Linked DNA regions of Endozoicomonas gorgoniicola. The protein of the gene in region 1 interacts with the protein of each later gene in a pairwise test. Links are inferred from orthologs where the notes say so. Each region holds a gene or a part of one and is shown on either strand. Other genes may lie near its edges. The genes, in order: dnaQ and dnaE.

Region 1 (3,056 bases):
AAGGGGTAACTATGCTGCAGCCGCTGAAGCAGCCTCCCATTTGGTTGAGTTTTTTCGTACTTTTCCACCGAACGAAGCTCTGGACATCGCAGAAGCGTCCCTGCGCGCCTATCAGGCTAAAAGTGAAGAGATAAAAAATTTAGAGACCCTGTCTTTACTTCCCCCTGAGGTGACAGCCAGACTTAACGCTCAGGGGGTTGACCCTGACTGGCTGCCGGAAGGGCAGTTGAAACCGACAAAGGAGCCGGTGAAAACAAAAAAGAAAACCAGAAAAAAATCTCATAAAACTCATCGAAGTAAACAGACTGTCCCTACTGCTACCACTCCTGTTAAGACAACTAAAGAACCGTCAAGCCTTGCAGAAATATCCACTCCTTCCACTGCGGAAGTGGCTGCAACACCACAATCATCCCCACGTCCGTCGTCTGAATCCCGTAAACAGGCAGAAGAAAGCGCTGTCAGGGCACCAGGACGCCTGACTGCATTGCTGCCCCAATACTGGCCTGATGAAATTCATAGAGAGATGAAGAATATTGCAATGTCTCTCTATGATCCTTTTGAAGAGCTGGAGATACTGGAAAAACTGCAAATTAAGTACGATAAACAGGCTGGGATTGAGCGAATTTATGAAGAGTCTGCATGGTCGTTGATCCGGATACAGAAACAACCTGATACAGCTTGCGTCTACACCGGGCATGATATCTATGCCAGAGCATCACTGGAGATAATGGATGAAGCTGAGAGTTTTTTAAACCGGGCGTTATGCAGGAAGCTGGGAGTTGGTTTATCAGAACTTCCGAAAGAGCCTGCCGCCTGTACGATACTGGCTGATCAGCGTGCCAGTCTTTTTGATAATGAGAAAGACCGAACCAGTTATCTGACCGGGTTCAGCTGCATTATGCAGTCACTTGGGCATGTTCGTTATCAGAGGGAAGAATTCGTCAGTCGGGGAGGGCGTCATGCCGTTCAGTCATTAACCCGGGCTTCCTATGGGCAGAAAATTTCGATTCGATCCAGAGGGAATCCTACATAGATGCCGGGTCAGGAAGTGGTTTTCCCGCCATCCTCAGAAATCCTGAGACAAACACTGACGAATTCTATGGCGTTGGTTGATATAATCAGAACACTTATATTCAGGGAGCTATCGCTCACAGGACTTTATCGTGGCAGCAAGACAGATTGTTATGGATACGGAAACCACGGGTATTGATCCCAAAAGTGGTCACCGGATCGTTGAAATCGGTTGTGTCGAAATGATCGACCGTAAACTGACGGGCAATACTTTCCATGTTTACATCAACCCTGAAAGAGAGATGGATGCGGAAGTTATTGCCGTACACGGTATCACCAATGAGTTTGTAAAAGACAAACCCTTGTTCAATGAAGTGGCGGATGACTTTTTGGCCTTCATCAAAGACTCAGAGATGATCGCCCATAACGCCACCTTTGACGTTAACTTCCTCAACCATGAATTCAAACGGCTCAGGCGGGGTCTGGGCAAGGTTGAAGACTACTGCACTATTACTGACAGTCTGGAACTGGCGCGCAAAAAACACCCGGGGCAGAAGAACAACCTGGATGCCCTGTGCAAACGTTATTTTATTGATAACTCTTCCCGGGTATTTCATGGGGCATTGCTTGACTCCGAGATTCTTGCGGAAGTCTATCTTGCCATGACCGGCGGACAGACATCGCTGTTGCTGGGAGGAATCGGTGGTGAAGACGTCGATGGGTCGACCATTCGCCGTCTGCCGGAAGGACGACCTCTGACCCGGGTGATCAGACCAACGGCTGATGAGATGCAGCTGCACCGGGAGAAACAGGAAAAAATTGGTCAGGACACCTCTTTGCTATAACTGCCCCTTTCTGCTCTGCTCCCGTACTCATTGCAACCTGGTACGGGATGCTTCCTCTGCTCAGGATAATCACCATTAAACCAATCAGGCCCACTTCGGCGAGATGCAGCGACAGGGAAATAACCAGTCTACATTCTCCGGCTGCCACGCACTGCAAACATACCAGCAAGCCTCCCTGGGTAGTACTAGTCTGTTAGAGCTGCATCCTGATAGTTCTGAATACTCAATAACCCCACCCTTTGAACAAGGGAATATTCATTCTTTCTGATTAGTGATGGTTTTCATGATCGATTTAATTAAAATCCAATATTTTTTGCCCTTAAAAACGCTGACTACTTTGATTGTGTTGTTCACTTGTGCAGCAAGGGCTGATGTGAGTCCTGAATGCAAGCGCTACGATAGCAAGTCAGAATATTATAAAATCTGTGCCAGTTATGCGCCGGAAAAGGTTAAGGTGGAAAAGTCTGGTATTGATTTAAACCAGAGTGTTTCTGAAATGCAGGACGGTGATTTACTGCTGGTTCATGGCGGCTCTTATCTGGTGGATAAGCCGGTCAAATTGACAAACGGCAAAGGTCTGATTCCTGCCAGCCAGAATGCGTTTATTGAACTGTCTCCTGATAAAGGGTTTGATACTTCTGGTGAAAAGGTTTCCTGCCTGGTCTTCCTTGGTAATAAAAGCGCGCTATCAGGGCTGAAGGTGGATGGTGCCAAACTGGCAGACAGTGACTTTCTTTCTGACAGTGATGGCTTAAAAAAAGTTCTGGTTTATTCATCGGGTACTCATGGCTTCCGATTATCCTGGTCTGACTTGACGGGCGTGGATGGGCTGTATGCTCTGATTCTGTCTGAGTCAGGCAGCGAAGGGGAGGGCATTGAAGACGATACCTATTATCAGGTTCATAAAAACTGGATGGAAACCAATGGTTCAGCCTTCGGAATGTCATTGACAGCAAGACCAGATGATTCAGGCAATGGGGTAAATGAATATTTTAATGTACACAATAACACCATAATCCTTAATGGCGGAGAAGCTAAAGGCAGTCCTGATCAGTGCGGTGTGAGTGTGACAAATGGTGACGGCAATATCCATAATAATTACCTGGTTTTCCGGGGGCAGAATCCGCCATCAATGCAAAAACGATTTGGTGTCAGGCTGAACTGGGTAGAAGGCACTGTCGTTGAAGCAAACAGCTTTAT
Region 2 (4,360 bases), 790 kb from region 1 along the record:
TAAGGGCGACGGGGGTGACGCGCCAGCTGAGCTACCTGCCAGGAGGTCAGGTCAGAAAAAATCTGCCGGGTCAGGGTATTACACTTCTCCTGCAGATTGCTGATTTCTTCGGTAATATTCAGCTCCGCATCACTGCTGACCAGGCGCAGCTCTTCGATTTTCGCTTCTAATTCAGCGATCGGCTGTTCAAATTCCAGATAATTCGGGTTCATGAAATCCACTTATTGCAGGCTGTCATGGCAACAGGCGTTTATCGCCAATAATAACTACTGCAAAAAATACGTAAACAACACTGAAAAGTCGAGTTAAAAAGCGTAATTCTTCGTAAGCTCAGGCGTTTCACTCCGCAGAGCTGCACAACCTGGGAGAGCTGCATTTTCACAGTAACTATCAACTGAAAAAGTTTTCTACCCCCTGAAGTCCTGGTTCGCAACTTCAGGGTCATCCAGAAAATTCAGCCTAACGATATTCGATTTTTGCTGCACCTTTACCCAGCCACTGACGAAGATTGAGAACCAGATCATCACTTGGACTAACATTCCACTTTTCACCCAGAACCAGGCTGGCAGACGCATCTTCACGGCTATAGTCAATCTGTACCGGCAAACGACCCGGATGCTGCTGCAACAGACCGGAAAGGCGCTGATTAAAACCACGATCCATCTGCCCGGCGCTCAGTTGCAAAACAATCTGACGCGCATAATGGCTACGGGCATCCACAATATTCAGTATTTTTCTGGTTCTCACCTTCAGGCTGCCGGAATAGTCATCGTGAGTGACTTCGCCTTCGACCACAATCACAGCGTCCATCTTGAGCAATTCATGAAACTGCTCAAAGACATCGGCAAAAATAGACACCTCTATTCGACCAGTACGATCATCCAGGGTGATAAAGCACATCTTGTCGCCACGCTTGTTCTTCATGACCCGCATGGCCACGACCAAACCGGCAATATTCTGAGTATCCCCACGGGCTGGCTGCAGGTCTTTTATCCGGTTACGGATAAAGTGCTTTATTTCATGCTCGTATTCATCAATCGGGTGACCGGTCAGGTACAGCCCAAGGGTATCCTTTTCACCACTCAGGCGACTCTTGTCAGTCCACTCAGACACGGACTGATAACTGTCGTACACATTCTCTTCACCGGCTGGCACTAATGCACCAAACAAGTCGCTATGACCGGAATCAAAACTCTTTGCCGCCTGATCAGCCGCCTTAATCGCCTCCGCCTGACTGGCTTCCAGTACAGCCCGGTTAAAATTCAGCGCTTTTTTCGTTCCGGGTTTTGGCCCCATCAGGTCCAGAGCACCAGAGCGAATCAGCGCCTCCAGCACACGCTTGTTAATACGTTTGGCGTCTGTACGCTCACAAAAATCGAACAGGTCTTTAAAGTCACCGCCTTCTTGCCGTGCTTCAACAATGGCTTCAATCGGGCCTTCACCAACCCCCTTGATCGCACCCAGCCCATAGACAATATGCCCGTCGTCGTTAACGCCAAACATATATTCACCACTATTCACGTTCGGCGGCAGAACGGTCAGCCCTATATCTCGACACTCTTCTATAAAGGTCACGACCTTGTCGGTGTTCTGCATATCAGAACTCATGACCGCCGCCATAAATTCTGCAGGGTAATGAGCCTTCAGCCACAGGGTCTGATAGGACACCAGCGCATAAGCCGCCGAGTGGGATTTGTTAAAACCATAACCGGCGAATTTCTCCACCAGGTCGAAGATTTTCATGGCCAGCTCACCATCAACCCCCTGCTGAATCGCCCCTTCCTCGAAGATGGAACGCTGCTTGGCCATCTCTTCCGGCTTTTTCTTACCCATCGCCCGGCGCAACATGTCTGCACCACCGAGGGTATAACCTGCCAGTACCTGGGCGATCTGCATCACCTGCTCCTGATAGAGAATAATGCCGTAGGTGGGCTGCAGAATCGGTTGCAGCGATTCGTGCTGGTACTGGGCATCGGGGAACGACAACTCTTCACGACCATGCTTACGGTTAATGAAGTTATCCACCATGCCCGACTGCAAAGGCCCGGGGCGGAACAGCGCCACCAGTGCAATAATATCTTCGAAACAGTCAGGCAGAAGTCGTTTAATCAGATCCTTCATACCACGGGATTCAAGCTGGAATACTGCGGTGGTTTCAGCGCGCTTGAGCATATCGTAGGAAGTCTTGTCTTCCAGATCGATTTGCATAATATCCAGCGGCTCTTCACCCCGTTGCTGACGACGGGGGTTAATCATTTTCAGCGCCCAGTCGATGATGGTCAGGGTTCGCAGCCCCAGAAAGTCGAACTTGACCAGACCTGCTGATTCCACATCGTTCTTGTCGAACTGGGTCACTACACCCTGACCGTGTTCGTCACAATACAGGGGGGCAAAGTCAGTCAGTTTGGTCGGCGCGATAACCACACCACCCGCGTGTTTACCTACGTTCCGGGTAACACCCTCCAGCTTCAGCGCCATCTCCCAGATTTCCCGGGCCTGCTCATCCCCCTCCAGAAAGTCACGTAGCATGCCTTCCTGCTCAAAGGCCTTGTTCAGGGTCATGCCGACTTCAAAGGGAATCAGCTTGGACAGTTTGTCAGCCAGACCAAAGGACTTGCCCTGAACCCTTGCCACATCACGCACTACCGCCTTGGCAGCCATGGTACCAAAGGTAATGATCTGGGAAACCGCATTGCGCCCGTAGGTCCGGGCAACGTAATCAATCACCTTGTCTCGTCCGTCCATGCAGAAGTCGACGTCAAAGTCAGGCATGGAAACACGTTCCGGGTTCAGAAACCGTTCGAACAGCAGATCATACTGAATCGGATCAAGGTCGGTAATTTTCTGAGCATAAGCCACCAGGGAGCCGGCACCGGAACCCCGCCCGGGGCCTACCGGAATACCGTTTTTCTTGGACCACTGGATAAAGTCCATTACGATCAGGAAGTAGCCGGGAAAACCCATCTGCAGAATAATGTCCAGCTCAAAATCGAGACGATCCCGGTAAATTTTTTCTTTTTCTGTGTACTCCGGGTCATCCGGTTGCAAAATAAACCGAAGTCGCTCGGTCAGGCCATCATGGGAAAACTTGCGAAAGTATTCATCCATGGTCATGCCTTCCGGCACTGGAAACTCCGGCAGGAAGTATTCACCCAGATGTACATAAACCGAACAGCGCCGGGCTATTTCGACGGTATTCTCAATAGCTTCAGGAATGTCCGAGAACAGCTCAATCATCTCGTCTTCCGACTTGAGATACTGCTCCTCACTGTACCGTTTTATACGACGAGGATCGTCCAGCGTCATACTCTCGCCAATGCACACCCTGGACTCGTGAGCCTCAAACTCTTCACGGGTCAGAAACATGACATCATTGGTCGCGACTACCGGACAGCCCAGTTTGGCTGCCAGCGCCACTGAACCGTGTACACACTCCTCATCACCCGTTCGATTGGTTCGGTGCAGCTCCAGGTAATAGCGATCCGGAAACACGTCCATCCATTCCCGGGTCAACTGTTCCGCCAGAGGCAGATTACCGTTGACAATCGCCTGTCCCACATCACCGTCTTTAGCTCCAGACAGGGCAATCAACCCCTCAGACTTCTCCCTGATCCACTCGCGTTTGACGATAGCCCTGCCATGCACCTGGTTCTCAAGAAAGGACTGGGAAATCAGCTCGGTCAGGTTGCGATAACCATTTTCATTCATAGACAGCAGCACCATCCGAACCGGTTCCAGATCCGGATCACTGTGGGAAACCCACAGATCTGCGCCACTGATGGGCTTAAGACCCGCTCCCTGAGTACCGCTATAAAACTTCACCAGCGAGTACAGATTCGACTGATCCGTAACCGCTATGGCAGGAAAACCTGCTTCCGAAACCGCCTTGATCAAAGGCTTGACCCGGACTAATCCATCACTCAGGGAAAATTCGGTATGCAATCTCAGGTGTATAAAACGTGCGGACATGGGGGTAGGAAACCAAAAACCGTAAAACAACAGTTTAACAGCTCTGCCGGACTGTTCTCCAGTCCTGTAAAAGCACGAGAAACAGCATCATCAAACGAATTCAGGGAAGACTGAGAACGGCACGACTGCGAAAAAATTCGGGGACAAAAAAAACGTGCTACATTTGATTATCAGATTTTTCTTGTTCCGCATAACATAGCATAACCACTAAGGTCTGCTATGATCCGTTATCGTCTACTTGATAAAAAAGCCTACTGCTGCCAACTGACTAAAACAGCCAACTCCGCGTTAGTCTTAATGGCTTTACCTGAAATAAAAAACTGTCATTCGAAATGGTCAGGTAAATCAATTATTCAGTATCAATCTGTTAAGTATAAGGTTTTACTATGAC

The links.
Region 2: the proteins of dnaQ (region 1) and dnaE interact in binary tests that used the Escherichia coli proteins (3 or more experiments, as listed by UniProt). The link is inferred for Endozoicomonas gorgoniicola from one-to-one orthologs.

What each region holds. Positions count from the first base shown.
Region 1 is NZ_JAPFCC010000001.1:1,711,672-1,714,727, forward strand. Bases 275-3,009 are described here. They hold dnaQ (DNA polymerase III subunit epsilon), read left to right. Parts: upstream 275-1,163; coding sequence 1,164-1,856; downstream 1,857-3,009. Other genes in these bases: NX722_RS07715 (hypothetical protein), read left to right, coding at 275-1,033; NX722_RS07725 (hypothetical protein), read left to right, coding at 2,230-3,009. Outside these bases: more of NX722_RS07715, read left to right, coding at 1-274; more of NX722_RS07725, read left to right, coding at 3,010-3,056. UniProt on the Escherichia coli protein: DNA polymerase III is a complex, multichain enzyme responsible for most of the replicative synthesis in bacteria. The epsilon subunit contain the editing function and is a proofreading 3'-5' exonuclease.
Region 2 is NZ_JAPFCC010000001.1:2,505,675-2,510,034, forward strand. What follows is about bases 260-4,298. They hold dnaE (DNA polymerase III subunit alpha), read right to left. Parts: upstream 3,970-4,298; coding sequence 460-3,969; downstream 260-459. Outside these bases: accA (acetyl-CoA carboxylase carboxyl transferase subunit alpha), read right to left, coding at 1-212; NX722_RS11460 (hypothetical protein), read left to right, coding at 4,356-4,360. UniProt on the Escherichia coli protein: DNA polymerase III is a complex, multichain enzyme responsible for most of the replicative synthesis in bacteria. This DNA polymerase also exhibits 3' to 5' exonuclease activity. The alpha chain is the DNA polymerase catalytic subunit.